Regions from separate parts of the Lactobacillus sp. B4007 genome, predicted to be linked through region 2. Evidence: riboswitches for the same ligand, from Rfam matches in the RefSeq annotation. Region 2 holds a riboswitch; the other holds the start of a gene.

Region 1 (15,558 bases), on a different contig from region 2:
AGTTGATTGCGAGCCTTGTTCATGTGACCAGGATACCATTGAATTTTAGCCATTGTTTTTGCCTTCTTTACACTAAAAAGGCCCCAAGAAGGAGCCTTTGTTAATACATCATTTTATCGTGATACATCTGATAAGCTTGATCAAAAATGCTCATGCTCGGTAAATAGCCCGCATTTAGCTCAAGATACTCCGATAGCTTTTCATAATTTTGCTCTTGCTTAGGAAAAGTTTGATCATTTTGTGCATTATTTGCAAATTGCACGACAGGATCGGTGGAATCTGCATCCCGTAACGTCATTAAGTAACGGTAAAAACTTTCTCGATATGCCAATTAATTACTCCGTATAATATAAAATTGCGTATGCATCCATGCCCGCGTGTGTAGCAATTATTGGGCTAGTTTCGCGTACCAACACATCAATTTTAGAATTAATGTCCTTAATTTTTTGGGCAAAATCAAGCAAACGCTGTGGTACACCATTGAGTGATACGTAGGAAATACCAACTTCTTTAATTTTTTCTTTATTAGCCTCAATATCATCTAGGACACGCTGGTCAAATGCCATCGTGAATTTCTTGCCGCGCCCTTTTTTGGCTACTTTTAATTCACCGTGCGGCATTTGTAACTCGATTCTAATATTCAGCAAATTAGCAATCTTACCTGAGATTGGCCCTAACCGTCCACCTTTGATCACATTTTCCAGGTTGACAATCATCATTCGCAAACGCTGAGTTTTCTTGATATTTTCAAGGTGAGTTAAAATTTCTGGAACTTGTTTCCCAGCTGCAACATCGCGAGCGGCAGCCAAAACTTGCAAGCCTTCAGCCCGATCAGTCAGTTCAGAGTCAACAACATGAACTAGATCCGACTTGCCACTTAATTCGACTGCTTGTCTGGCAGCATCAACCGTTCCGCTAAGTGCTTTAGCCAAAAAGATGCCAACGACTTCACTCCCATCAGCCGTTAAGTCCTTAATTGTATCTACTAATCTGCCGATTGGTGGTTGACTTGTTTTAGGCAGATCTTCTGCCTGACTCATTTTTTCAACAAATTCTTGCCTGGTGATTTCAACGCCATCAAGATATGTCTTTCCACCAACTGTTACGGATAATGGTACAACTGTTATATGATATTTTTCAATTTCTTCTGGCGTTAACTGTGCAGAAGAATCGGTCAAAATTTTTATTTCTGACAACCTACTCGACCTCAATTCTGAATTGCTGTTCACATTGTATGATAGAATGTGAATTGTATCAATTATAAATTATTATAACAAAAAAAAGAAAGTGAATATCTTTTTTCATAATGAAATTAAAAGAACTTTGGCAGGAGCCAACTAAAAAAAGCAAAAACTATTACGTATTAGATAACACGCTTAGTGCGGTTACCCACGGAATCGGTTTTTGCTTAGCAATTGTTGGCTTAATTTTATTAATTTTAAAGGCAGTATCAATGCATAGCACCATAAGGCTTTTTACCTTTGCCATTTATGGCAGCTGTTTATTGATTTTATATTTATTTTCGACGTTATTTCATAGCTTAATTTTTACCAAAGCACGAAATGTTTTCCAAATTTTTGACCATTCCTCTATCTACCTTTTAATCGGTGGCTCGTATACGCCCTTTGCACTAGTAGCTATCGGGGGCAAATGGGGCTGGCTGCTGTTTAGCCTCATTTGGCTAATCGCAATCTTTGGAATCATCTACTATATTTTTAACCGGGGCAAGCATGTCATTTTGGATACGGTTTTATATGTTGGTATGGGGTGGCTGGTTATTTTAGCTGGCAAATACCTATATGTCCGCTTGAGTCCTAACGGCTTTTGGCTCCTCGTTGGCGGCGGAATTGCTTATACCGTTGGGGCACTGCTTTATACCATGAAAAACGTTCCCTTTATTCATGTTGTCTGGCATCTGTTTGTTCTTCTCGGTTCAGCTTTGATGTATTTTGCTGTTTTATTTTATGTTTAAAATTCATTACCTAAAAATGCGGTGATTGCCTCACGTGAATTTTCCAATTCACCGGCAATCACTTTTTTCTTAATGTCTGTAAGTAGTTCACCTAGTTTAGGGCCCGGATTAACACCGGCAGCGATTAAAAAGCGACCATCAATTACTAGTTCAGAAGAAGACTTAATTGGTAACGCCATATAGCGGTCAACTAAAGCCTCAGAATTAATTGGCTGCCCCAAAATTTGCGCAACATCAATTGTATTCAATAATGTTTCTTTGCCTGCTTCAAAAAGTTCATAATCCGTTGGGGCACGTTCTGAAAGCAGGTCAAACAAATCAACCATTTTTTCTACTTTGCTGGTCATTGCATTGGAATTTTTCCAATCGCGCATAAATTGGCCAATTTCATTGTTAGCTATTTTCAGTAAAATGATAATCACGGCCCAAAGACTTGATTCTAAAATAGGATCAAACTTCAAGCTGGGGTAAATTGCTAGTAAATCTTTCTTACCGGCAAAATCGGGCGCTCCTTCGCTTAATTCTGTATCCAAGAAGACTGCAAATGCCTTTCTTGAATTTGGTCCAGTCCCCATTTTGATAAACTCGTCACGGATTCGTTCAACCGAAATTTTAGGTAACAAATAATGGAGTTGTCGAATAGCCTCTTCAGTTTGCTCTTCCAAGTCGAATTGTAATTGACTCATAAAGCGGACTGCCCGCATCATGCGCAATGCGTCCTCGTGAAAGCGTTCTAAAGGATCACCAACGGCTTTAATTAGATGGTGGTGTAAATCATCTAAGCCATTGAATAGATCAACAATTTCGCCTTTAGTATTCATTGCTAACGCATTAATAGTAAAATCACGCCGCTTTAAGTCCTCTTTGAGACTCCTAACAAAGGTAACATGATCAGGGCGGCGAAAATCCTGGTAACCTGATTCGGTTCGAAACGTTGTTATTTCATAACTACTACCATTGTATAAGACAGTTACGGTGCCATGCTTAATGCCAGTATCGATCGTTTTGGGAAATAATCGTTTAACTTCTTCAGGATATGCACTGCTGGCAATATCAATATCATGAATATGTCGTTTTAAAAGCAAATCACGAATTGAACCACCAACAAAGTATGCTTCAAAACCCGCTTCTTCAAGCTTTTCAAGTACGGGAATCGCAGCAACAAAAATTTGGGGTAAATCATTTATTTTTTTCATCAGATAATCAACTCATTTGTATAGTGTTTTTCATTAGAAAATGTGGTAAGTTTATAGCGTCAAAGATTGAATAGAAAGATAATAATCATCATGCAAAAAAATACTAGAAAAAACATTCTAGAACTATTTATGATCATGCTAGGTTGCGCCATTTATGGCTTAAGTTTAGACATGATTTCCGCACCTAATCAGTTAACAGATGGCGGTATCAGCGGTATTACTTTGCTTCTTAGACACTTTTGGGGCATCAATATGGGGCTTTCCTCGCTTATTTTAAATATCCCACTAATATTTTTGGGATATCGCTTTATGGGTAAGCGACTCTTGACTTACACAATTTGGGGAACTCTTTGGCTCTCTTTTTTCCTATGGTTTTGGCGCTTGATACCTATTATATATCAATTAAACTTGGAACACGACCTCTTCTTGTCAGCGATTTTAGCGGGAACCCTCTCTGGAATAGGTCTAGGATTAGTATTTAGGTATAATGGCACTTCAGGCGGGACTGATATCATTACCCGAATTTGTCAATTAAAATGCGGCATGTCTTCTGGCAAGGTGCTTTTATTCTGCGATGCGCTGGTCTTGTTTGCATCGCTAACTTATTTAGACTTAAAGCACATTATGTATACGCTGGTGGCATCTTTTATCCTTTCACGCGTAATGGATGCTGTCCAACAAGGAGCCTACTCCGCTCGTGGTTTACTAATAATATCAGATCAGTACCAGCAAATCGCGCAGATGATTGATTTAAAACTTGATCGCGGTTTTACCTATTTCGAAGCTCGGGGTGGTTATAGTAAAGTTAATCGTCCAGTAATCTATTTAGTCGTTTCGCCACGTGAAATACCTGCCGTGAAAGAATTAATTAGCGCCGAAGACCCCAAAGCATTTGTGAGCGTAATTGAAGTTCACGAAGCACTGGGAGAAGGCTTTACTTACAAACAAAAGCAACGTCACTTTATTATCCGCAAATAAAAAGATCGCATTCTGATATGCGATCTTTTTTAGTTCTGCTAATCAAGTAAATTATTAGCTAAATCCTGCATTTCTGTATCCTCTGGTTCAAATTTCAAATAACGATTTAATAATTCTTGAACAATGGTAGTTGAATTGGGTTCAGCATTAAAAAAGAGAATCATTTGTCGTAAAAAAGCGGTATTATCCTGAAATTCGGGATAAACAAGTAAAAACTCACTTTTAGCCTTTTCAGTCTGCTCAAGAGCCTCGTAAGAAAGAGCCATGTTCCAATGTGCTTGTGGCTCTAATTCATTATCAGGTATTTTACTAAATAATTCTAAGTTTTCTTGGTGCTTATTTTCCTTTAAATATAAATCTGATAGTTGTAAACGTAAATCAACGTTTTCAGGTAAAAATTTCAAGCCCTTTTTGAGCAATTCCTCAGCGGTGTCAAATTCATTAAGCTTAACAGCAGCTTTTGCCCCAATTGCGTATAAAGATGCATCAAGCTCGTTATATGCGATTCCTGCTTGTGCTGACCGTAAAACTTGGTCATTATCATTTTTGTGTTCATAAGCAGACGCCAACAGCCGATATGCATTCACGTAATCAGGACTTTGGTCAATCACTTCATCTAGGTATTTGATTGCCTGATCGTCTTTATTGACCGCTAACATAACTAAGGCTGCTTGGTACTTACTGTCAATGTCTAACAGTTCACTCGCGTGTTTTTCAATTACTTCACTTGCTTCTTCATAGCGGCCCAACTTAGCTAGAGTCTGAAACAGACGGTCATTTAGGTTAATCTCACTAAAGTTTTTGTGTCTTTTTAATAAATCCTGATACAAATCTAAGGCTTGCTCATAACGGCCACTAAGATAGTCTAGTTCAGCTAATCCAAACTTTACGACATCTTCTTCAGGTGCCACTTTAGCGGCCTTTAGGAGCTTGCTATACGCCGTCTCAAGCAAGCCATTAGTTTGATAGTAATCCGCTTGGACTAATAGGCTATCCAAATAAGCGGATGAGTCTTCTGGAATTGCATAAAGAAGTGACAGTCCATCATCGTCTTTACCATCGTTCAACAGAATTTCAGCGAGATAAATTTTGAAAAGGTCTTCTTTTGGAAAACGCGCAATTAAACTACGGTAAACTTCTTTGGCTATGTCAGTAAAACCTAAGCCAGTTAAATTTTCGGCTAAGGAAGCCAAAATTTCTGGTTCATCTTCATCTAGAGCCTTTTTTAATAAAATTTTTTCTTTGGAAAAATCTTGTTTTTGAATTGAATCTAGCAACTCTTCTGAATAGCTCATAATTTTCCTTCCTGTCTCAGATTCATCGTGTTCATTTTAGATAAAAGTACAAACAAAAAGATGATGGCATTATGGCCACCATCTTTTTGGATAAAACTAATCAGCTTATTTAACAGCTTCTTTAAGAGCTTTACCAGGTCTAAATGCAGGAACAACACTAGCTGGAATTTCAATTTCATCACCAGTTTGTGGGTTACGTCCTTTTCTAGCTGCACGCTTACGCACTTCAAAAGTACCAAAGCCAATCAATTGAACTTTTTTACCTTTTGAAAGATCCTCTTGGATCGAACTGAAAATTGCATCAACAGCTGTAGCTGCATCCTTTTTAGTTAACTTAGTTTTTGAAGCAACTTCAGTAACTAATTCTGCTTTATTTGCCATAGAAAATTCACCTCCCAAAAATGAATCTCATAACAGAGATTCTTTACTTATTCCTCATCAGAGAAACAAGGAACAATGATCATGACTAATCATTCTTTCCTTGTTTCAAAATAGCACAAAAGCCATAGTACAACAAGCAATTTAGCCGAAAATTGTCATTTTTATCTATTTGCTAGATACAAACTATTTTCTTTTACGTGCAATAACCTTAATTGGTGTGCCAGTAAAATCAAAGTTATCACGTAATTGATTTATTAAAAATCGCTCATAGGAAAAATGCATTAATTCTGGATCATTTACAAACACCACAAAAGTGGGCGGATTTGTAGACACCTGAGTCATATAATAAACTCTAAGGCGTTTTCCTCGTACCATTGGTGTTGGTACCAACTTGCTAGCTTCGAGCAGGAGATCATTTAAAACACTGGATTTAATTCTTTGAGTCTGGTTTTGGTGAACCTGCTTAACCATCTTCGGAATTTGCTCCAAGTTTTGGCCCGTTTTTGCTGAAACGAATAAAATAGGCGCATAGTCTAGATACTGGAATTCTTCACGAATAACTCGTTCAAAATCTTTACCACTATTACTGTTCTTCTTCGGTAAATCCCATTTGTTAACGACAATAATAATGCCGCGTCCAGCCTCATGTGCGTACCCAGCAACATGTTTATCTTGTTCCCTAATGCCGGTACTAGCATCAAGAACCAAGCAGACGATATTAGAGTGCTCGATCGCACTCATTGCACGCATTACCGAATACTTCTCAGTTTTTTCATAGACTTTGCCTCGTCGTCTGATTCCAGCTGTATCAACAATTCGGTATTTTGTACCATCTTCGCTAATAAAAGGGGTATCTACAGCATCACGAGTTGTTCCCTCCTCATTATTGACAATTACCCGCTTTTGTCCGAGTAAACTATTGACAATCGATGATTTACCAACGTTTGGTCGCCCGATTACACTGAACGAAATCTGGTCATCATCATCTTTAGCTAGATCTTTTGGTAGTTCACTAACAATTCGGTCAAGTAAATCACCAATTCCCGTTCCGTGAACACTAGAAATGGGAATTGGATCCCCGAAACCTAAACTGTAAAAATCATAAATATCCATTCTTTGTTCAGGATTATCTGTTTTATTAACCGCTAATATAACCGGCTTTTTTGTTTGATAAAGCATTTGCGAAATTCGCTCATCTAAATCGGTTAAGTGATTAGTAACACTAGTTAAAATTACAATCACTTCTGCCTCTTCAATAGCTATTTCTGCTTGGGCACGAATCTCATCTTCGATTCGGCCATTTTCCCAAGTAATACCGCCAGTATCAATTAAGTCAAATTTATGTCCCATCCATTCAGCTTGGGCATAATTGCGGTCACGGGTAACGCCGGGCTTATCTTCTACAATTGCCAAACGCTCATTAATAATCCGGTTGAAAAGAGTAGATTTACCAACATTTGGTTGTCCTACAATTGCAACTACAGGTAAAACCATATTTTCAGCCTCCTTTTAATAATAAAAAAAGCCGACTTAAAAAGTCGGCTCATTAAATTTACAACTAACGACGATCTTTCAATTGGTCACCAATAATGTCACCTAAAGCAAAGCCACTGTCATCGTTGTTCATGTATTTCTTGTTAACAGAGTTTCTGTTGTATGAACTGTGCGAATGAGATCCTTCATTTTCAGAACCTTTAGAATCAGCAGCCTTCATTGAAAGTGAAATTCTACGTTCATTAGGGTCAATGTTCAAAACTTTAACCTTAACTGTTTGTCCAACTTCAAGAACATCACTAGGTTTGTCAACGTGTTTATATGATATTTCAGAAACGTGGACCAAGCCTTGAATGCCATCAGCAACTTCTACAAAGGCACCAAAGTTAGTTAAAGACTTAACTTCACCTTCAAAAATGTCGCCTTCGTGTAATTCAGCTGTAGCTTGTTCAAATGGGGAAGGTTCAGTTTGCTTGATTGAAAGGGAGATGCGGTGTCTGTCATCATCGATACCAATAACTTTAACTTTAACATCTTGACCAGCCTTTAATACATCACTAGGCTTGTCAACGTGCTTGTAAGAAATTTCAGAGATGTGAACTAAACCGTCTACACCACCAACATCAACAAAAGCACCAAAGTTGGTCAAACGAGAAACTTTGCCTTCTACTACATCACCAACAACTAATTGTGATGCTACTTTATCAAAGGCTTCTTCACGTTCTTCTTCAATTAAATCCTTGTGAGAAAGAATCAGACGGTTCTTGCTTGGATCAATTTCTGTAATCTTAAGCTTCATTGTCTTGCCAATGTATGGTTTAAGATCAGAAACATAGCGGTTAGAAATAAGTGAAGCTGGTAAGAATCCTCTTGTACCAACATCAACTAATAAACCACCACGTACTGATGAAGTAACAGTACCTTCGATTGTTTTACCTGCTTCAAAGTCTTTTTGCAATTCGTCGTAAGCTTCTCTTTCCTTAAGACGAGTTACTGAGAAGAAGAACTCACCGTTCTCCTTGTCTCCACCAGCTTTTCTCAAGACTAAAGCTTTAAACTTGTCTCCTGGCTTAACGGCTTCGCGTAGATCAACGTTGCGATCTGAAGTGAATTCACGACGTGGAATCACACCTTCGACACCAGCGTTTTCAACACCAACATCGATTTGACCTTCTTCAACGTCTAATACTTCAACATCTACAATATCGCCGACCTCAACTCCTTGCATTTGCTTTAATGCATCTAAAAATTGATTACTGTTTTCTGACATTATTTACCTCCCAATATCATAATCTAATTTTAAATGAAAGTGAGATATTTTTCTACTGTTTTAGCACCTTTTTTAAATATTTTTTTGACTTTTAGCAATTTCAGCCAAAATTGCGTCAACAACTTGTTCAATACTCATCTTAGTCGTATCAATTTCAACCGCATCTGGCGCCTTTTTTAACGGTGAAATTTTGCGATGAGAATCCTTGTAATCACGTTGCTTAATACTTTCTTCAATCTCTGCCAATGTTTGACTACTTTTTATTCCGCGCTGCTTTAAGTCAAGCATTCTTCTTTGGGCACGAGACTTTGCTGAAGCTACCAAAAAAATTTTCACTTCTGCGTGAGGTAAAACTGTTGTGCCGATATCACGACCATCCATTACGACATTCATCTTACCTGCCATTTGCCGCTGAAGACTAACCATTTTTTTCCTAACGCCAGAAAGTGCTGAAACCTGGGAAACATTTGCTGAAATTTCAGGCATCCGAATTGCCTGTGTAACATCATTTTTACCTGCAAAGACTTTTTGTTCACCATCAACTACTTTTAATTCAATTTGATTTTGATCAACTGCTACTAAGATCGCCGTTTCGTCACCATAATCAAGCCTATTTTTTTGTGCTATTAATGTGCAGGCACGATACATTGCTCCAGTATCAATGTAAATAAAACTCAATTTTTGTGCAATAATTTTTGCGACTGTACTTTTACCAGCTGAAGCTGGTCCATCAATTGCTATCTGCATGCCATTAAAAAAGGGACTTGAAGTCCCTAACCTTTCTATAAACTACTTTACTCTTAACTTTTGACCAGCATTTATTTGATCATCTGGATTAAGTTGATTTAGTTGTGCTAAGTTATTAACCGTTAAGTTAAATTTATCTGCAATACTAGTTAAAGAATCACCGCTTTGAACTATATAATATTTAACTTTTGTTTCAGTTTGCTTATCCTTTGCCTGAACTTTAGGCTTGGATAATGTTTTTTTCTTAACCTTGTCTTTAACCTTTGTACTAATTTGAGCCGTGGAAGTCTTCTTTTCTGTTACCCGTTTGCGTTTCTTAGTCGCTTTTTGCAATTCAATTACCCGGTTGCTGGTTTCACTATTTGCAGCCAAATGATGCACAACCGGTACAAGAGCAATAATAATAACTATAAGAACCATTAAGATCAGCCGGTATTTCGAGCCTGACTTATTAATCATCGTCCTAGAATTATGAGGACGTTCGTAATGCTTAAACGGTTCTTGCGGGTTCTGATTCAATTTGAAAACCTCCTTCACCTACCTAATTTAATTTTAGCATATTTAATAAATAAAATGGATAAAAAATAATATTGAAACGATTCGAATTCAAAAACTGGTTTTAGTTAGTATCTATGTTTTAAGAAGTATAATCTGCAAATTAACGATGTTTAATAAAATTATTGCTTTTACTTTCTTCCCTATATATTTGTTAATTTCACCATAAGCATTTTGAAGAATAAATTAAATATTTCTACAAGCAAAACAATTTGAGTTAGTATTAGGGTCAATATATAAAAGAGATTAATTCACATGAATTTCATGATAGATATTGAAAGGAATAATTTCAAAAGTTGGTTTAACTAAGATAGATTTGATTGATCTTCGATGACTTAAAAGCAAATTAGACTACTAAGTAATTAATTACATTTTTAATTACACTGATTAACTTCTTTATTTGTGTAATTATTTTACTTGAGTTGTCAGAACCAGGGCAAAGTAATAAAAAAGATAAAACATGAATTGCGTTACTTAATTTATAAGAATATTCAATTTTATACTATTTTTTATGAATAATTTTCCTAATCGTAATACTTAAAAACTATTAATCTTACTTTTTTAGTTAATAAGTTATAGTTTAATTCTTTAAATTAAAATGCTTTCTTACGAATGGCTTTAAGCTGCGTAAAACAACTTCAAATAGGAAATAAACCACTACCCCATTAATTGCTCCTTTTAATAAGTTAAATGGGACGATTATGCCAAAAATATACGTAGACATTGACGGAATATGGAGAAGTTGACCAAGATAAACTTTCTCCGTAAAGTTAAGCAGTCCAGTATAGCCGTGAATTGCTGGTAAATTCGTAACCGTAGTCACTGCATATATTGGCGTCAAGATTAAGGCATTTAACAAGGATAAAACAATTGTCATCGCTATTATGCCCAAAATAATTCCGATAATTGGTTTAACATAAAGTTTTTTGGCATTTTTTTCGCCAGCCGAAACATCCTTAGCAATGTAATAAAATGGCAGTGCAAATGACATAGAGGCAGCTAAAGCAGCTAATTGGCCAATGACACTTGGCAATGCAAATCCTTTATAAATCAAGTCAATTAACATTCGAACAGCGGCAATAATAAGACCAGGTACTGGACCGAATAAAAAGGTCCCAATCGTAACAATAACATCAGAAAAGTCGAATTTTAAAAAGCTAGCTACTGGGAGAGGAAAAGCCAATTCCATTAAGATAAATGAAATGGTTCCAATTAGTACATAAGCAATTATATTAGTTAGATTTGTGATATTTCTTCTTTTCACAATACTTACCTCCAAAAAGAATAGGTCTGTTGCTCCTAGCAACAGACCTAATAAAAGTAAGTATTCAAAAATAAGTCTTAACTTTTAGTTTAGCCTGTCTTCTTTCATCTAGACTTTAACTATCGGTACCATAATTGGTTCCACCACAAAAGTGGGTCGTGGACTTTCACCACCGGTCGGGATTTTCACCCTGCCATGAAGACAACAAACTGATATTTAACTACAAGTAAATACTAGTCTACCTGTTTTAATCTGTCAACTTCACTGTGGGTAAGTTCCCTGTATTTGCCAGAAACAAGATTCCCCAAAGTCAAAAAGGAGTATCGTTCACGGGATAATTTATTTACCTGATGGCCTACGGCTTTAAACATTCTCTTGACTTGATGATAGTGTCCTTCATGAATCGTTAACTGCACAATTTGGCTATTCTTCTTTTTATCGCTCCGGATAATTTTTACTTTAGCTGGTGCACTTCGATGACGATCAATTCTGACTCCATGAGATAAACGATGAATTTCCTCTGGTGTCAGTTGACCCTCAATCTTTGCTACATAGACCTTAGCAACCTTATTGCGAGGATGCATCATTAAATTAGCCAGTTCACCATCGTTAGTCATTAATAACAAACCTGAAGTATCATAATCAAGCCGGCCAATTGGGTACAGCCGATAAGGTAAATCGGAAAAATAATCTACTACGGTCTTTCTTCCCTTGTCATCATTTGCTGTTGAAACGACGCCGCGTGGTTTATAAAAAAGATATGTATGCAGACTTTCACGCTCAATTGGTTCTCCATCAACCGTAATATTGCTAAAAGTATCTACCTTGGTTCCAAGTTTGGTAATAATCTCGCCGTCAACCGTTACTCTGCCTTCTTCAATCATTTTTTCAGCCTTACGCCGAGAGGCAATTCCCGCCTCTGCGATTACCTTTTGTAAACGTTGTAAACTCATTCTTTATCTCCTTTTTGTGCTTCAGCAATATTTTTATCTGCTTTTCCATTAGCTGAGAATAAGTCGATTTCACCCTCAGAGTTAATACTTTCATCTTCAAAGTCTTCTATCAGAGGTAAGTCAGCTAGACTTTGATAGCCAAAATACTGTAAGAAATAATCACTGGTGACATACAAATTGGGGTGTCCTGGTGCATCCTTTTTACCATCTGCTTTAATAAGTCCACGCCAAATTAAAGTTTGGAGCGCCCCTGACGAATTTACCCCACGAATTTCATCGATTTCAATGCGCGTAATGGGCTGACGATAAGCAATAATTGATAAAATTTCTAGTGCCGATTGACTTAACGACTTTGACAAATCTTTTTGAAAAAAATTAGCCACTACTTCACTAACTTCTGGTCTAGTAGTCAATTTATAGTTATGGTTGATGTGTATCACCTGCAAACCAGAATCTTGATTTTGCTTAAGCTTAGCTGCCAGATTTTTGGCTAATTCGCGCAATGCGGAATGCTCAACTTGCATTAACTCACACAAATTTTCACTTGGAATGCCATTATCGCCTGCTACATATAGCAATGCCTCCAATTGTGCAATTTTACTTACCATCTTTATCAATTCTTTCTAATTCCAGATCACCAAAAATTCGCGACTGCTTGACCTTAATCTCTTGTTTTTTACATAATTCTAATAATGCTAAAAACAAGCCAATTACATCTGATAAGCTAGTCATCTTGTCGCTACAGGAGAAAAAGCTAATTTTTTTCTGCTTAGCCAATTTGGTGCGTAAGAAGTCAATCATATCATTAATTGGCGTTTCTTTCACATTAACGGAAACAATATCGGGCTGGCGAAGTTTTAATCTTTGAAGTACAACGATGAAAGTATTAGCTAATTCTGAAGAGGTGATTTGGCCCAAAGGTAACGGTTGTACCTTTTTGGTAGCTGGTACACTTTCTTCTTTAGCTGCTGTAATAGGTACTTCATTATTTCGCTGCTTAAAATAAGCCGATACTTTTTTAAAAACGGAATACTGAACTAGCTGTTGTACCAACTCATCTCTAGGATCTTCTTCGGGTTCATCATTTTCGGTAAAATCATTTTGAGGCAAAAGTGATTGGGACTTGATCCTCAACAGCATTGACGACATGACAAAATACTCGCCAGCAATTTGCAAGTTTAGTTTCTGCATCTCATGCAAATAAGACAAATATTGGCTGGTGATCTGAGCAATTGGAATATCATAGATATCAATTTTTTGTGATTTGATTAAGTGAAGAAGTAAATCAAGCGGCCCCTCAAAATTGGGCAATTCTAAAGTTAAGTTACTGATCATAGTTCTATTTCTGTTTTAAATATTTCATCAAATAAACGTATTCTGGGACAGTGGTTATTTTTTTCTGGGGATTGCCAGCCGCTAATTCGCAAATTGCCTGCTCTTCATATTTTTTCTTACGGTAATCTGGAGCAAGGGAAATATAGCGTATGACAATAAATTGTTCATCCCACTGAGTGCCAATTACGCCAACAAAGTTGGGATTATGGTCGCGATACAAAAATAACCGAAATTCCTTACTGTTTTTATTAAGCCGGATTTCATCTTTTAGATTAGCTAAATTTTTAAAGTCTGGGAGGTAGGACAACAAGCCCATCGCTACTTTTTCTTTATCATTTTTGCATTCAATTAACATATGTTCACCTAAAATCGCGGATGTGTTTTTGCATAAACTTCTAAAATATGCTTTTGGGATAGATTAGTATAAATCTGCGTCGTACTAATGTCAGAATGGCCCAAAATTTCCTGCACCACGCGTAAATCTGCACCATTTTCTAATAAATGGGTCGCAAAAGTATGACGCAAGGTATGCGGTGTAACATTTTTGGTTATCCCCGCCATCTGGCAATAACGTTTAATAATTTGCCAAACTGCCTGTCTAGTTAAAGCACCGCCACGATTATTGAGAAAAATAAAGTCAGTATTCTTACCTACTTTTAGTAATAAAGGATCACGGACTTTTTCCTGATAGCTGTTAATCCAAGAAATTGCCACGTCACTAATCGGAATCAAGCGCTCCTTCGAACCTTTACCGAATACTTTCAATAATTTTAATTCTTCATGCAAATCATTAAATTTAAGGTTAATTAACTCACTCACACGAATTCCCGTTGCATATAGGGTTTCGAGCAAAGCTCGATCACGTAAACCAAGTTTTTTCTTTACATCAGGCTGCTGCAATAAATTATTAACTTCCGCGACACTTAACGCTACCGGCAATCTATGCTCTTTTTTTGGTGAGTCAACTTCAAGCATTGGATTAAGTTTTTGGATATTCTGACGAACAAGCCATTGATAAAATTTCCGCAAACTCGAAATCATGCGGCTAATTGAACTAGTTGCCTTATTTAAGTCTTTTTGACCAGCTAAAAAGGCATCGATATCAACTGCTTTTGTTGGCCAAGACGTAAAACCCTCGTTTTTTAAAAAAGTCAAGAAATCCATTAAGTCTTGCCGATATGCAGTGATGGTATTGTCACTGAGTCCGCGCTCAATTTGGCTGTATCTTAAATAATCTTCAACATCTTCTCGCAGTTTATGCATCTTGCTCGTCTTCTGGATCATTAATCAAACTAATTGTACCGGCAGTTTTATCTTCCGAAATATAACGTGCTTTAAGCAAATGGCCCAGAGCCCGTTTAAAGGCCGCTTTTGAAATGCCAAAATAATTCTTAATTTTTTGCGCATCAGATTTGTCGTAAAACAGTAATGTTTTAGTATTCTTTCGCCGCAAACTCATTAAAATCATTTGGGCATCATCATCTATTTCTTCAAAAGCACGTGGCAAGCTACTCAAATTCAACCTGCCATATTGACTAATCCCGATTACACGACCTTTAAACTGCTCACCTAAACGTAGCGGACGACTCATTTGGGAGGCATGAACAAAAGCTAAATAATAATCAGTAGTAATCACAAAAGCGCCAATTTCTCGACTAGAATAGACTGTTCCAAAAACATCCTTATTTTTCATATCGTTAGGAAAGTGGGCTGCCAATTGCTCAAAAATATTTTCATCGGCCAACTTGGCCCAAATTCGCTCTTTATCATCTGTTTCAAGGTGAACTAACAAATGATCATCTTTACGGGGCCACCTCTCTTTGGCAAAGGGCAAATCATCAACTGATAAAACGACATCCTTATCCGGTAAGCCAATATCAACAAAAACGCCCAAATCGAATTTTACATCGGTTACTTTACCCCAACCGTACTGGTCTTGTTGCGCAAAAGGTAGAAATTGTGTCATCTCCCGGTTATGCTGCTTGTCGTCATATAAAAAGCCCTTTATTTCATCGCCAAGCTTAGGTTGCTGTTCCTGAGTAATCTCCTTGCGCTTTAATTCGTAAGTCAGTCCCTCAATTTGAACATAATAAGCTTCATCATTTTGGTCAATAATTT
Region 2 (15,558 bases):
AAAATTTAAGCACATATGAAAGTCATTTCACATAGATAGAAAGAGGTATTTAATGATTAACACACTGCGTAAATCAATTAGGCAGTATAAGAAACAATCCTTATTATCGCCGCTCTTTGTTACTGGTGAAGTTATCATTGAAATGTTAATTCCATATCTGGTTGGAATTTTAATTGATAACGGCATCATGAAAGGTAATATGCCTTATATTACTAGAGCTGGACTATTACTACTGATAATCACAATCGTTTCGCTTATTTTAGGTGCCGGAGCCAGCTATTTTTCCGCACATGCGGCAGCTGGTTTTGCAGCTAATTTGCGTAAAGACATGTTTTACCATGTTCAAGACTTTTCTTTTGAAAATATTGATAAGTTCTCAAGTTCAAGTCTTGTTACTAGAATGACGACTGACGTTAACAATGTTCAAATGTCATACCAAATGCTAATCAGAATTGCGGTTAGAGCCCCAATGATGCTGATAGTTTCGATAATTATGTCCTTGATCATTAGTCCACGTTTGTCACTAATCTTTGTTATTATTGCACCAATCTTTGTCATTTTAATGGCCCTGATTATTAAGAGTGCTAACCCATATTTCCCTAAAATCTTTCGGGGATATGACCGAATGAACCAAGTCGTGCGCGAAAATATTCGGGGAATTCGCGAAGTTAAGACTTACGTTCAAGAAGAGCCGCAAACCGTAGAGTTTAAAAAATCTTCTGGTTTTATTTACAAGCTTTTCTCAACGGCCCAAAAGATTATGTCACTCAACGCGATGGTGGTCATGGCCGTATTGAATATTTCCAACTTGGCTATCTGCTGGTTCGGTGCTAAAGAAATTGTTGGCGGCAGTTTACAAGCCGGTCAATTAATTTCAATGTTTTCTTATTCAAACTCAGTTTTGAACAGTTTAAACATTTTGGCCATGATTTTTACTCAGCTGGTTGTTTCTGCGGCAAGTGGTCGGAGAATTGCTGATGTAATTAATGAAAAGCCATCAATTGAGAATCCGCGTAAACCATTAAAACATGTTACTAATGGTGAAGTTATCTTTGACCACGTTAATTTTAAGTACAATCCGGATGATAAAAACCTTGCTTTAAACAATATCAATTTGAATATTAAGCCGGGTGAAACACTTGGAATTATTGGTAAAACGGGTTCATCTAAGTCGACGTTAGTAGCAATGATTCCGCGACTATACGACACTGATTCTGGTGCTGTCCGCGTTTCAGGTCATAACGTTAAGTCATATGATTTAAAGACTTTGCGTGATAATGTTGCCGTTGTTTTGCAAAACAATGTTTTATTTTCCGGTACGATCAAGGATAACTTGAAGTGGGGAAATGAACATGCAACAGATGAACAAATTCTAACTGCTGCCAAGATTGCACACGCCGATGACTTTATTCGTGAAATGCCTGATAAATACGACACAATGGTTGAGCAAGGCGGAAACAATGTTTCTGGTGGTCAGAAACAAAGAATTACGATTGCTCGTGCCTTACTAAAGAACCCAAAGATTTTGATTCTGGACGATTCAACTTCTGCGGTTGATACGCATACTGAACGGGAAATTCGTGAGTCTTTGGCAAAAGATATGCCGGAAACGACCAAAATTATCATTTCACAGAGAATTGTTTCAATTAAGGATGCTGATCGAATCGTTGTCATGGATGATGGTAAGATTCAGGATATTGGCACGCATGACGAGTTAATGGAGCGTAATGATCTCTACAGCTCAATTGCCAAGTTCCAAGAAGAGCAAAAGAAGTAGGTGATAAATTTGGATAAAGCAGCAGAAAATAAAAAAACAAGTATGAAGGGTCAGCGGACCACAACCTTGTACCGCTTGCTCAAATTAATTGCGAATACTAGCCCTTGGATGTTAATTACGTCAATCATTGCTATTGTATTGACGGCCGGTGCCAATGTTATTGGTTCGCTTTTTATCGAGCGTTTAATTAACGTTTATATCATTCCGTTGACTAAGCAAGCTCATCCTAATTTTGGCCCACTTTGGCAGGCAATTACAGTAATGTTTGGCTTTTATGCTATCGGCTTTATTTCAAACTACCTGTTTGCAATGCTGATGGCCGTTTTGGCACAAAAAGTACAATATCGCGTTCGTAACGAAATGTTCGAACATATGGAAAAATTGCCGATTTCTTATTTTGATGAGAATGATTATGGGGATATTATGAGTCGTTATACCAACGATATCGATACCCTGATGCAGATGATTTCGCAATCAATTCCGCAATTTATGAACTCGATGCTTAACATTGTGTTTGTTTTAGCAGCGATGTTTAGTTTGAGCTGGCAACTGACTATTTTTACTTTGATTATCTTTGCATTGTCAATTGGAATCGTGCGCTTTTTAACTACGCGTTCATCACACTACTTCCAAATGCAGCAAAAAGAATTGGGTCAAGTCAACGGTTACAACGAAGAAATGCTTAATGGGCTAAAGGTAATTAAGGTCTTTAGTCATGAGCCTGAAGTTGAAAAGGATTTTAACGTTTATAACAAGGCCTTAGAAGATGCAGCAGGTAAAGCTAATACTTACGCTACTGTCTTATTCCCAATTATGGGAAATGTTGGTAACTTGCTTTACGTCTTAATCGCCGTTTTGGGTGGTGCTGTTGCGCTTAACCATATTGCTCCCTTGTCTTTGGGAGTAATTGGTGCCTTCTTGCAGTTATCTAAGCAGTTTGCTATGCCAATTGCGCAAATCTCGCAGCAATTAAACTCAATTGTTATGGCGTTAGCTGGTGCAAAAAGAATTTTCGACTTGGAAGATGAACCGGTTGAAATTGATGATGGCGATGTCACGACTTCGAAAAATAAGGATGTCAAGGGCTCATGGTACTGGAATGTTCCGCAAAAAGATGGTTCAGTCAAGAAAGTTACCGTTAAAGGTCACATTGTTTTTGACAAAGTAAACTTTGGTTACTCACCTAATAAGCAAATCTTGTACAACATTTCGCTTGATGCTAAGCCAGGCATGAAAGTTGCTCTAGTTGGTGAAACTGGTGCAGGTAAGACCACTATCTCCAACATGCTTAACCGTTTTTATGAAATTGGTTCAGGAACAATTACCTATGATGGCATTCCAATTAAACGGATCAAAAAAGATGACTTGCGACGGTCGCTATCGATTGTTCTGCAGGAAACGCACATGTTTACCGGCACTATTATGGACAATATCCGCTTCGGTAACATGGAAGCCAGCGATGATGACGTCTACCAAGCAGCACACCTTTCACACGCAGATGAGTTCATTCATAATTTAGATGAGGGCTATAAGACTGTGATTGATGGTAATGGCGGCGATTTATCCCAAGGACAAATGCAGCTATTAAGTATCGCACGGGCAATGATTGCTGATGAACCGGTTATGATTTTGGATGAGGCAACTTCAAGCATTGATACTCAAACTGAGAAGTTGGTTCAAGCCGGAATGGATAACCTGTTAGCAGGGCGGACAAGTTTTGTCATTGCGCACCGTTTATCGACAATTGTTAACTCGGACTTGATTTTAGTTCTTGACCACGGTCATATTATTGAGGCTGGTAACCACGAAGAGCTTCTCAAGGAGAAGGGTTACTACTACGAACTCTACACTGGCAAGAAAGAAATTGAATAAAATAAATTAATAAGAATCCTAATATCTATAATAAGTTGTCAAAGATATTAGGATTTTTTGTTTGCTGATTTTTAAAAATAATTGTTGATAATTGCTGATATCAGTGCACTTAAAGCTTACGCGAGCAAGGTTAAAGAGGCTTAAGGTTAACAAAGTAAAATTAACTTTCTACTAAAAAAGTATCTAATCAGAGCACATTTTTAGATGAAAACATCAGTTTGTGTTATTGTAATAAAAGAATAAATTCACGTGAACGTGTTATTGCGGTTAAAGTGCTACCTAGCAATGATTTAGCCGTTAACTAGTGCAGTGCTGAGTAAAAAGGAAATTATCAATGAACCAAATTATACAAATCCTCAATGATCGCCGGGGAGATTTATGGGTTGCCCTGTTGCAGCACTTACAAATATCGTTAGTATCATTGTTATTAGCAATGCTGATAGCAATGCCACTTGCCTTTTGGGCAACAAAGCATAAAAAGGCAGCTGAATTTTTATTACAGCTAACCAGTATCTTGCAAACAATTCCGTCCTTAGCCCTTTTAGGTCTTTTGATTCCGTTAGTAGGGATTGGCACGGTTCCGGCAGTGATTGCCTTAGTTGTTTATGCCCTGTTGCCAATTTTTCAAAATACTTATGTTGGACTAACCGGCATTGATCCCGCGCTTGAAGAAGCTGCCAATGCTTTTGGGATGTCTAGACTGCAAAAACTGACCAAGGTTGAATTGCCGCTTGCGATGCCAACAATTATTTCGGGAATTCGGACTGCGCTAGTTTTAATCATCGGTACAGCAACGATGGCTGCGTTAATTGGTGCAGGTGGATTAGGAAGTTTTATCCTACTGGGAATTGATCGCAATAACACTGCCTTAATCATTATCGGTGCTGTTTGTTCCGGCCTATTGGCAATCACTTTAAGTGCGCTAATCAAGTGGCTTGAGCATGCCTCAATTAGAACCACCCTTGGTGTTTTCGGCGTCTGCCTGCTTTTTTTGGTCGGTTCAGGTGTTTATCAAACAATCAATAGCCAAACGGAAACAATGACGATTGCCGGTAAATTAGGTGCAGAACCAGAAATCTTAATTAATATGTACAAAGAATTGATTGAAGACGGTGATAAGCACGTCAAAGTAACCCTTAAGCCCAATTTTGGGAAGACAACTTTTTTGTTTAGTGCGCTTAAAAATGACAAAATTGATATTTATCCGGAATTTACCGGAACAGTACTGGAAACTTTAGCCAAAAAGCCGGTCACGACGACTAATTTAACCGAAAAGCAAACTTATGAGCAAGCGCGTGCAGTTCTTGCTAAGCAAGATAACCTTACCTTGCTTAAGCCAATGGCCTACGATAATACTTATGCGCTCGCGGTTAAAGCCAGTTTTATGAAAAAACATCAGCTAAAGACAATCAGTGATTTAGCAAACATTCAGAGCCAGTTAAAGGGTGGAATGACCATGGAATTTATTGATCGTGGTGATGGCTTTAAGGGTATTAAAAAGCGTTACCAGATTAATTTCCCGGTTAAATCGATGGAACCAGCACTGCGCTACCAGGCAATTGAGCAGGGAAAAGTTAATATTGTTGACGCATATTCCACTGATAGTGAACTGCGGCAATATCACTTAAATATTTTAAAAGATGATAAGCATAACTTCCCAATCTATCAGGGGGCACCACTCATGCGGTCTGATTTTGCTAAACGGCACCCACAGATTGTAGCTAGTTTGAACAAACTGGCAGGCAGAATTACGGAAAAAGAAATGCAGGAAATGAATTATGAAGTAAACGTCAAAAATGCGGATCCAAGCCAAGTAGCCCATAAATATCTAGTGCGACATCATTTAATTAAGGAGAACTAGCCATGACAACAGCAATTAAATTTGAACACGTAAAAAAAGCCTTTGCTGATCAAGTGGTAGTTAATGATTTCAATTTAAACATTCAGCAAGGCGAGCTATTTGTTTTGGTAGGTAATTCTGGTAGTGGCAAAACGACTTCAATTAAAATGATTAACCGGTTGGAGGACCCCAGTTCCGGTAGGGTACTAGTTAATGATCAGCCCACCACTGATTATAATGTCCAAAAACTGCGGTGGAACATTGGTTACGTGCTGCAGCAAATTGCCCTTTTTCCTAATATGACTGTTGCTAAGAATATTGCTTTAATCCCTGAAATCAAGGGCGAAGTGAAGGGTAAAGAACAAGAGCAACGCGAAAAGGTACGCAATTTTTTAAAGCAAGTCAACCTCGATCCAGATAACTACTATGATCGCTATCCGCGAGAACTATCTGGTGGTGAGCAGCAACGGATTGGAATCTTACGGGCAATTGCTTTTAAGCCGCCAATTGTGTTAATGGATGAGCCCTTTAGTGCCCTTGATCCATTGTCGCGGACTAATCTCCAAGATCTTGTTATTAAGCTTCACCGGGAGCTGCATAATACCATTGTTTTTGTTACACATGATATGAGTGAAGCACTTAAACTGGCTGACCGAATTGGTGTTATGAAAGATGGCAATTTATTACAAGTGGCTGAGCCGCAAGAGATTCTGCGTCATCCTGCTAACCAGTTTGTTCGCGAATTCTTTCAGGGAAGTCTTGGCAATGATTTATACGAAACGCCTGTGCGTCAAGCAATCCTGTTTAATGAACTTAAAGAGGAGCAAGGAGATAGTACTAAAGCGGCGCCTGTAATTAGTGTTGATGATAAATTAGCTAACTTGTTAGCTCTTTTAAGCGAGCATCCAGCAATTGCTGTTCAAAATTCGAATCAAGAAATATTGGGCTATGTTGACCGGCAATGGATTATCAGGTATTTAAGTGGAATAAATGATTTTAACTAGTTAAGTTGGACCAAGTTGTCCAGCTTTTTTAATAAAAAGATAAGTTATGCTTGAATATTAGGTGATTATCAGATAATTGGCTAAAATAGATGGCAAAGAGTCTGCTACACTATAGTTAGCAAAAATAAAACGAAAAAATAATTTAGATAAATCTAACAAAAAGAAAATTAAAGAAGGGAATATGCCCGATGAAAATTTTAGTAGTTGATGACGATAAAGAAATCGTTGAATTATTAAGTATTTACCTTAAAAATGAAGGTTATACCCCTGTTGTAGCTTATAGCGGCAAAGAAGCCATTACTAAGCTCACTACTACTCCTGACATTGCTCTAATGATTTTGGACGTAATGATGCCTAGCATGAGTGGAATTGATGTAATTAAGGAAGTTCGGAAAGACTCGGATATTCCGATTATTATTGTTTCCGCTAAGACAGGCGACATGGATAAAATCCAGGGACTAATTACTGGTGCCGATGATTATGTTTCCAAGCCGTTTAATCCGTTAGAGGTGATGGCCCGTGTCCGTTCACTGTTACGTCGTAGTCAAAAGCAGGTTAAAGATGATGAACCTGATGTTCTTGAAATTGGGCCGCTCATTATTAACCGTGATTCACATGAGGTGAAAACGATTGACGGTAAGGATATTCAGTTGACGGCACTGGAATTTGGAATTTTATATTTACTTGCCAGTCACCCTAACCGGGTATTTTCAGCCGATGAAATATTTGAACGTGTTTGGCAGCAAGAATCCATTGTTTCTGCCAAAACCGTCATGGTTCACGTTTCGCACTTGCGTGACAAGATTCAAAAAGCAACTGGTGGCGAAGATGTCATCCAAACTGTTTGGGGCGTAGGCTATAAGGTTGAGGCTTAGCTAAATGAAAAAAGAACGTGTCAAGTTAACAGCCGCGGAAAAAAGTGAACTTTTCGCTGAAGGCGTAATTACGGTTGTATTATTATTGCTGCTCAATTTATCAATCGTTATTTTAATCAATCTGACCATTCTGCAAAATAAAAACTTGGTAAACGGTATTTATTTTTTAAAGAAAACAATAACTTTTGCTGGCGGACGGCATCTCTGGTCTTGGCAAAACACCTTTTTGGTGATTATGGGCATCGGGGATTTAATTGTCCTTTATTGGCGACTCATCAGGCGCTATCACCAGATGCAGCTGCGTCACGTTATTTCAGAACTGCATTATATTGCTCAGGGTCATTTTGATCACACCATTTCTTTTAAAGTAAAAACAGACCTGCAAAAAGTTATCGACTCGATTAATTCACTAGTTGATAGCACGGTAACTGCTATTAATGAAGAAAGAACGATTGAAAAGTCCAAAGATGAATTAATTAGTAATGTTTCTCATGATATTAGAACACCGCTAACCTCAATTATTGGCTATTTGGGCTTATTGAAATCGGGGGTCTCGGATCCCGAAGACCAGCAAAGATACCTCAATATTGCGTACATGAAAGCCGAACAAATGAAGTCACTTGCTCATGACCTGCTTGAATATACGACACTTAAGTCAACTAGTACTAAGCTTAGTTTGTCTTCTTTGCACATCTTTTCGATGCTAGAACAAGTGGCTGCTGGCTTTGAATTTGAAGCAGATGAAAAGGGAATAATTTTTAATATTGAAACAAGACCTAAGGACTTAACGATTCAAGCCGACCCAGAAAAGCTTGTTAGAGTCTATAATAACTTGATTTCAAATGCTTTAAAATATGGTACTGGGGCAACGCAAATTAATCTTGTAGCTAATTTAGTAAATAATAATGAAGTTGAACTGCGGGTAGAAAATAACGGAGCGCGTATTCCCGAAGAATCATTAAAAAAGATTTTTGAACGTTTTTACCGGATGGAGACCTCCAGAAATACCAAGACTGGCGGAACTGGCCTGGGATTGTCGATTACTAAGAGTATTGTCGACTTGCATCATGGCAAAATTCACTGCGAATCAGATGATAATTGGACACGTTTTATCATTTGTTTGCCATTAGATCTAAAGAATGCAAAAACTCACGCCTAGCTGTGATATAATTTTGACTAGATAAACTAATAGAGAGGTATAGCATGAGTATTTCCTTAAATACCTGTATTTTAATTTTAAAAGAACATCACCTGCTTAAGTCTAGTGCAGTTCAAGATACGGTGATTACGCAGATGGAATATGTTTCCTATGATTCACGTGATATCCAAACTAATACCCTGTTTTTCTGTAAAGGAGCAGGTTTTCGACCAACTTATTTATCAATGGCAAAGGATAACGGTGCTAATTGTTATGTTGCTGAACAACCTTATCCGGAAGGAAAAGGAATGCACGCCTTGATTGTACGTGATGTGGCCAAAGCAATGGCCTTGTTGTCGGCAGCATTCTTCCAGTTTCCTCAGGATGACCTATATGTAATTGCCATTACTGGAACCAAGGGTAAGACAACAACGGCATACTTTTTAAAAGGGATACTTGACCAGGTTAATGGTGGCAGGACAGCATTAATTTCTTCTGTTAATAATGTCGTAGGTCAAAATCCTGAAGATACGTTCAAGTCGAGCCTCACTACACCGGAATCACTTGATTTGTTCCGTGATATGCGTAATGCAGTCGATAATGGTATGACTCATTTGGTGATGGAAGTTTCTAGTCAAGCTTATAAACGTAACCGGGTGTTTGGCCTAACTTATGACCTCGGCTTCTTCTTGAATATTTCCCCAGATCATATTGGTCCAAACGAGCATCCTAATTTTGCGGATTATTTACACTGTAAGCTGCAATTATTGGTTAATGCACGTAAGTGTATAATCAATGCGCAAACTGCACATTTTAACGAAGTTTATGCGGCAGCTACTACTACGACTGATCCTGATAGCATTTATTTATTTGCTGACGAAAAGTTTGAAAATCCTGCTTTACCGCAAATAATTGATTTCCGGTATTCTTCTGAAGAACTCGATATGGCACGTACTAAATTCAAAGTTTCGTGTATCAGTGACCAAGCTAAAAAGTTAAAAATTGCTGGTGATTACCAGTTAAAGATGTTAGGTGATTTTAATGAATCCAACGGAACAGCTGCTGTAATTGGTGCAGGTCTAGCTGGAATGGAGCATGATGCTATTGCTAGGGGTATTCGCGATGTTAATGTTCCCGGAAGAATGCAGACAGAAATAACTAAGGACCACGGTGTGGTAGTAGTTGATTATGCGCATAATGAAGCCTCAATGATGGCACTGATGGGCTTCATGCAACGTGAATTTGATAATCCAAAAATCATTGTGGTTGTCGGTGCACCTGGTGATAAAGGCGTTTCTCGCCGTCCCGGTTTTAGTAAGAGCTTGAATGCATACGCTGACAAGGCTTTCTTGACTACTGATGATCCCGGTTTTGAGGATCCACTAGAAATTTGCCAGGAAATCGATGCTGGTATCGATCATTCAAAAGTGGACGTAACAATTGAACTTGACCGGCAAAAGGCCATTCACGATGCAATCAGCATGGCGAAAAAAGGTGATGTTGTTTTAGTCTGTGGCAAGGGCGAAGATGGCTTCCAGAAAGTACGTGGTATTAATACCCCTTATCCTTCAGATATTACTGTTGCTCAGCAAATAATCAACGAGTTAGAAGGACAAGACGAGCACTTTAATTAGTGAGAAAAGCAGAACATATGAAAAACTTTTTTACCATTCTTGGCGGAATGGGAACGATTGCGACGGAGAGCCTAGCTCGCCAATTAAATCATCGAATTAAGATTACTAAGGATCAGGACTACTTAAATTACGTTTTGGTCAATGATGCTCAAATTCCTGATAGAACAGCATATATAAAAGATCATTCGCAACCTAATTTCTTTCTTAATTTGCGTGAAGATGTTTTACAGCAAGCGCAACTTAAGCCAGATTTCTTTATTATGCCGTGTAACACTGCACACTATTTTTATGATGACTTGGCAGCGCTGACCGATGTTCCTTTCTTGCATATGATGCGAATTGCTGTTCACCGGTTTGTGCAAGATTACCCGGACGAAACAAAAATTGGTTTAATTGCGACTGAAGGATCAATTTATGATCATCTTTATGTTGATGAATTAGCCAAGGTAGGGCGAAAAGCTGAATTAGGCGGCCCAGAAATTCAGCCGTTAGTAACTGAATTAATCTACGACAACATCAAGCAAAAAGGTGTTGTTGATGCTGAGTTGTATCACCGCATATTGCGTAAAATGCATGATGAGTATGGCTGCGAGGTTATTTTGCTAGGTTGTACCGAGTTATCTTTAGCACAAGAAAAAGCGCCAGACCACCCGTATAATATAATTGATCCCCAATTAATTATTGCGGATGTGGCAATTGAATTGGAATTAAAAATTCGTGCGGGAATGGCTCCTGCAGAAGCTGTAAAAAAATATTTATATTAACCCGACTTTTTTCATTATTGCTGCTAACTAAGAATTAGTTTTTGAAATTATTTCAGAGCTAACTTTTTTATTTTAAAATCTTAAAAGCAAAACTTACTCAATAATATGGTATATACTTGATGTATATTGAGAATAAAAAAGTATAATTTAAGAAGAATCAATATTTGCTTAAATGGTTTTTGCAGGAAGTGGTTAGATGAGAAAAAATAAAAACTTGAATAACGGTGAAGACACAATTGATGTATTAGAAACCGTAGGCTTGATCCTGACGGTTGGACAAGTGATTGTCACGGTACTTAATTTCCTTCGTCGATTCAAAAAACAATAAATATTAACCGGTAGAACTAAAGACTAAATTAGACTATTAATTGTTGCTTGACAGTTAATAGTCTTTTTTTAGCGAAACCAAAGTGTCAAATAATCATAAAAGTTTAATTTTGCCTTAGAAAAGCGTTGACATTTATTCATTATGATAGTACTGTATTAGATAAGTAATACAGCTAAACTTTTAGGAGGGAATATCATGCTTTACCTGTTATACGTCTTAATCGGATTATTAATAATTATTTTGACTGATTTACTTGTGACGGCTTGTATGTCACTAAATGACATTTACCGTAATCGTCATGAAGATAGGTTAGAATTTATCACTGCTTTTAAAAAATATTTTAGTAAAAACAATAATCTCCCTCTTAAAGCTTCGGATTGGAAACTTAAGCGGGAATAATTGCAGCTAGCTTTTCAATTCTTTTTGCTGGGTCTATTGACGCAATCAAATTAGTATATTATTCTGTAACTAATTGAATACGATTTCTTCGGGGCAGGGCGAAATTCCCTACCGACGGTGACAACCAGTGAGGTTGAAGTCCGTGACCCGCGTACGCGCGGTGGAACTAGTGCAAGTCTAGTACCGACAGTTAAAGTCTGGATGGGAGAAGAACAAATTAAGCTAATTTAATCTTAGCGTTGTTTTTAAACTTCGCTGAAATCTTATTTAATTAGAAAATATTAGTGCCTCGTTGATTCTGAAATCAACGAGGTTTTTTGTGCTTAGGAAGTGAATTTTTTGCAGGATACAGACTATATGGAAATAGCAAGCAAAGAGGCCGTTAAAGCACTGGGAATGACATGGACTAATCCTTTAGTTGGTGCGGTTATTGTTAAAAACGGCCAGGTCTTAGCTTCCGGCTATCATCATCAGTTTGGACAAGAGCATGCGGAAGTTAATGCACTTAATCGGCTAGACGATATCAAACAAGCTCAAGGTGCAACACTTTACGTGACGCTGGAGCCGTGCAGTCATTACGGTAAGCAGCCGCCTTGCTGCCAAAAAGTAGCTGAGGCCGGAATTAAAGAAGTGATTATCGGACAAATTGATCCCCACGGAATTGTGGCTGGTAAAGGAATTAAGTATTTAAATGAGCACGGCGTTAAAACCAAGGTGCTAGGGGGAACAGAGAAACTAAACGAGGCATATAACTTCTTTTATCAGCATCACCGACCACTCGTAACCTTGAAATATGCGATGTCACTTGACGGGAAGCTTAATGGTGCTGAAAAAGCGCGTACGCTTTTGACTGGCCCTAAAGCCCAGTACGATGTGCAAAAGCTGCGCTTGCACCAGCAGGCGATTTTAATTGGAGCGAACACATTGCGAATTGATAATCCGCAATTAACGGTACGAATACAGGCTTTACCACAGCCGCCCATTCGAATCATTTTAACGCATGATGCAAATCAACTTGATTTAACGCAGAATCTGTTTAAATTACCTGGTCCCATTTGGCTACTTAGTCAGACCGAGTTACAGGACAAGGCCCCGGCCAATGTGCATTGCTTTGTCGCTCACAAGTGGACACCCCAAAAAATTGGTGAGCTTTTAGCTGAACGTGAGATTCAGTCGCTATTAGTTGAGGGTGGCAGCAATCTGTTAGCTGAGTTTTTGGCAGCCGGATTAGCCGATCAAATAGTTGCTTATGTTGCTCCAAAAGTATTGGGCGGAACCGCTCTGCCTGTAGCCGTGGGTGCAGCACTTGCACAAAAATTGGAGTACCAATTAATAGCTGTCCAAGAGCTAGGACAAGATATTCGGATTACGGCAAGGAGAAAATAAATGTTTACAGGAATAATTCAGGCAACTGGTAAAATCACTCGGTTAGAAATTACCGAAAAACACGCTAAGTTAGGCATTTCGGCCGCTGAAATTGCGAAACAAAACTTGCCACTTGGTGCTAGTGTTGCGGTTAATGGAATTTGTTTAACCGTGACTTCTTGGCAAAATAATGAATTTACGGTTGATGTAATGCCGGAAACGATGAAACGGACTAATTTAGGTAAGCTGACTAACGGCAGTTTAGTTAACTTGGAGCCATCGCTTTCCTTGAACGGCAAGCTTGATGGTCACCTTGTGGCCGGTCATGTTGATACTACGGCAGAAATTATTAGTAGAAGTGAAAATGAAAATGCAATTGAATTACGTTTTAAGGTACCGCATAAATATGATCCTTATTTAGTTGAAAAAGGTTCAGTGGCAATTGATGGTATCAGCTTAACGGTGACGATGGCACAAAATGACGAATTTGGCGTAAGTCTGATTCCTTATACCATTGCTAATACCACCTTGGCGCATTATCACGTTCATGACCAGGTTAATCTTGAAATGGATATGATTGGACGTTATGCGGTAAAGCAAATTCAGGCATGGAAAAAAGAATTTTAATGGAGCAAAAAATGGACGAACAATTAGAACAAAAAATGAAGAAAATTTTACGGCACATGCTAAATGGTGGATTAGTAATTGTAGCCGATTCCCCTCAGCGTGAATCGGAGGGAGATATGATTGGCTTAGCCGAAAAAGTAACTCCCGAAGCAGTCAATATGATGATTAGCAAAGCTCGGGGACTTTTATGCGTGCCGATGAGCAAAGCATTTGCGGATAGACTTCAACTTGAACCGATTGAAACGGGGTCAAATGATACTTTTGGCACGGCATTTACCTTGAGCGTTGACTCAACGGAAACTACTACTGGAATTTCTGCTTTTGACCGGGCAAAAACAATCAAGAAGTTGGCTAATCCTGATAGTCAATGGGATGATTTCTACCATCCCGGTCATGTATTTCCGCTTGTAGCTAAAGAAGGTGGAATTCTAGAACGAACTGGTCATACAGAGGCTGCTTTAGACTTAGCTCGCTTAGCTGGTGTGGCCCCAGTTGGTTTTATCTGTGAATGTATTAAAAAAGATGGTCATATGGCGCGGCGAAAGGATTTAAAGGCCTTAGCAGAAGGCTTGGGAATACCATATTTAACCATTGAAGAATTGATTGAGTACCGTAAACACCATGAAGCAAAAGAGCCAGATATCGAATCTTTTACTACAGTTGACTTCCCGACGAAATATGGTCACTTTCAGCTTGAGGGTTTTAAAGACAGCGAGCACCCAGACAAGGAGCCAACTTTACTTATTAGCAAGGGTGATATTAAGCAAGGAAGCCCATTGTTGCTGCGGCTTCACAGTGAATGCTTGACTGGTGACGTATTTGGCTCAAAAAGGTGTGATTGTGGCGCTCAATTAGCTGAGGCCTTAACTAAAATAGAGCAAAACGGTTCAGGTGCGGTATTGTACTTGCGGCAAGAAGGCCGGGGGATTGGGCTTACGAACAAATTGCGCGCTTATCAATTGCAGGACCAAGGAATGGATACGGTCCAGGCAAATCAGCATTTGGGCTTGCCCGTAGATGCTCGCCGATACGACATTGCTGCCGAAATTTTGCGCCAAAAAGGAGTAAATGAAGTTGAATTAATGACAAATAATCCTGATAAGGTCGAGCAATTGGAAAATTATGGGATAAAAGTTACTAAGCGCATTCCCGTCGAAGTTGGAATGACCGCAGAAAACAGGGATTACTTGAAAACTAAGAAACATGCGATGAACCATTTATTAAGTGAGGTTGATTAAAATGAAGGAAATTACGGGAAATATTGCGGCTGGTCAGAATAAAAAAATTGGTATTGTTGTTGCGCAATTTAATGGCGTTGTGACTGATCGTTTACTTCAAGGGGCTATCGGTCAATTACATAAGTCAGGTGTTAAGGACGACAATATCGTAGTTGTTCATGTTCCAGGTGCCTTTGAAATTGCCCGGACAGTTAACTGTTTAGCAAAAAGTGGCAAAGTTGACGGCATCATTGCTTTGGGTGCAGTTATTCGTGGAGCAACCGCTCACTTTACCTATGTTTGTGAGGGAACAACTGCGCAGCTTGCTGCAGCCACTGCTAATGGTAAAGTTCCTGTCATGTTTGGTGTTTTGATGACTGATACGGTTGAACAAGCCACCGATCGTGCTGGTGGAAAAGCCGGCAATAAGGGGGCGGAATGTGCAACTGATGTTTTAGAAGTACTGAACTTAGAAGAACAGATTAACCAGATTTAACCAAAATACATTACTACTTAATTTGCGCCATTTAAATAGGCCATTTCTCCTGAACGAGAAATGACCTATTTTTACTTGCTTTTTAATTTGGCAATCTGTCCAGCCAAATTATTTTTAAAAATAAAAAATCCGACAACTGCAATATCTAAGCCAGCTTTTGTCAGTTTGACAATATTGTGATCATCAATACTGCCATCTGCTTTGATTTGGTAATGATAATTA

Evidence for each region. Region 2 has a riboswitch for FMN ahead of ribD (bifunctional diaminohydroxyphosphoribosylaminopyrimidine deaminase/5-amino-6-(5-phosphoribosylamino)uracil reductase RibD). Riboswitches for the same ligand answer to the same signal wherever they lie in the genome.
Region 1: linked by a shared signal. The riboswitch ahead of J3U54_RS04870 (ECF transporter S component) and the one ahead of ribD (bifunctional diaminohydroxyphosphoribosylaminopyrimidine deaminase/5-amino-6-(5-phosphoribosylamino)uracil reductase RibD) in region 2 are both predicted to bind FMN.

The regions. Positions count from the first base shown of each region.
Region 1 covers NZ_JAFNPA010000002.1:361,071-376,628, reverse strand. Annotated here, with positions in the region: gene ylqF (ribosome biogenesis GTPase YlqF) at 1-53, opposite strand, end outside; gene J3U54_RS04925 (YozE family protein) at 101-331, opposite strand; gene J3U54_RS04920 (DegV family protein) at 336-1,196, opposite strand; gene trhA (PAQR family membrane homeostasis protein TrhA) at 1,307-1,972, shown strand; gene J3U54_RS04910 (CCA tRNA nucleotidyltransferase) at 1,969-3,168, opposite strand; gene J3U54_RS04905 (YitT family protein) at 3,259-4,146, shown strand; gene J3U54_RS04900 (tetratricopeptide repeat protein) at 4,185-5,441, opposite strand; gene J3U54_RS04895 (HU family DNA-binding protein) at 5,547-5,822, opposite strand; gene der (ribosome biogenesis GTPase Der) at 6,006-7,316, opposite strand; gene rpsA (30S ribosomal protein S1) at 7,381-8,586, opposite strand; gene cmk ((d)CMP kinase) at 8,659-9,333, opposite strand; gene J3U54_RS04875 (LysM peptidoglycan-binding domain-containing protein) at 9,376-9,852, opposite strand; gene J3U54_RS04870 (ECF transporter S component) at 10,469-11,152, opposite strand; FMN riboswitch at 11,245-11,359, opposite strand; gene J3U54_RS04865 (pseudouridine synthase) at 11,386-12,105, opposite strand; gene scpB (SMC-Scp complex subunit ScpB) at 12,102-12,713, opposite strand; gene J3U54_RS04855 (segregation and condensation protein A) at 12,703-13,440, opposite strand; gene J3U54_RS04850 (reductase) at 13,445-13,795, opposite strand; gene xerD (site-specific tyrosine recombinase XerD) at 13,804-14,703, opposite strand; gene J3U54_RS04840 (S1 RNA-binding domain-containing protein) at 14,696-15,558, opposite strand, start outside.
Region 2 covers NZ_JAFNPA010000004.1:181,376-196,933, forward strand. Annotated here, with positions in the region: gene J3U54_RS07800 (ABC transporter ATP-binding protein) at 53-1,777, shown strand; gene J3U54_RS07805 (ABC transporter ATP-binding protein) at 1,820-3,649, shown strand; gene J3U54_RS07810 (ABC transporter permease/substrate-binding protein) at 3,984-5,510, shown strand; gene J3U54_RS07815 (ABC transporter ATP-binding protein) at 5,513-6,493, shown strand; gene J3U54_RS07820 (response regulator transcription factor) at 6,682-7,368, shown strand; gene J3U54_RS07825 (sensor histidine kinase) at 7,373-8,527, shown strand; gene J3U54_RS07830 (UDP-N-acetylmuramoyl-L-alanyl-D-glutamate--2,6-diaminopimelate ligase) at 8,572-10,140, shown strand; gene J3U54_RS07835 (aspartate/glutamate racemase family protein) at 10,158-10,904, shown strand; gene J3U54_RS07840 (hypothetical protein) at 11,101-11,232, shown strand; gene J3U54_RS07845 (hypothetical protein) at 11,428-11,631, shown strand; FMN riboswitch at 11,712-11,848, shown strand; gene ribD (bifunctional diaminohydroxyphosphoribosylaminopyrimidine deaminase/5-amino-6-(5-phosphoribosylamino)uracil reductase RibD) at 11,962-13,017, shown strand; gene J3U54_RS07855 (riboflavin synthase) at 13,018-13,623, shown strand; gene ribA (GTP cyclohydrolase II) at 13,635-14,861, shown strand; gene ribH (6,7-dimethyl-8-ribityllumazine synthase) at 14,863-15,336, shown strand.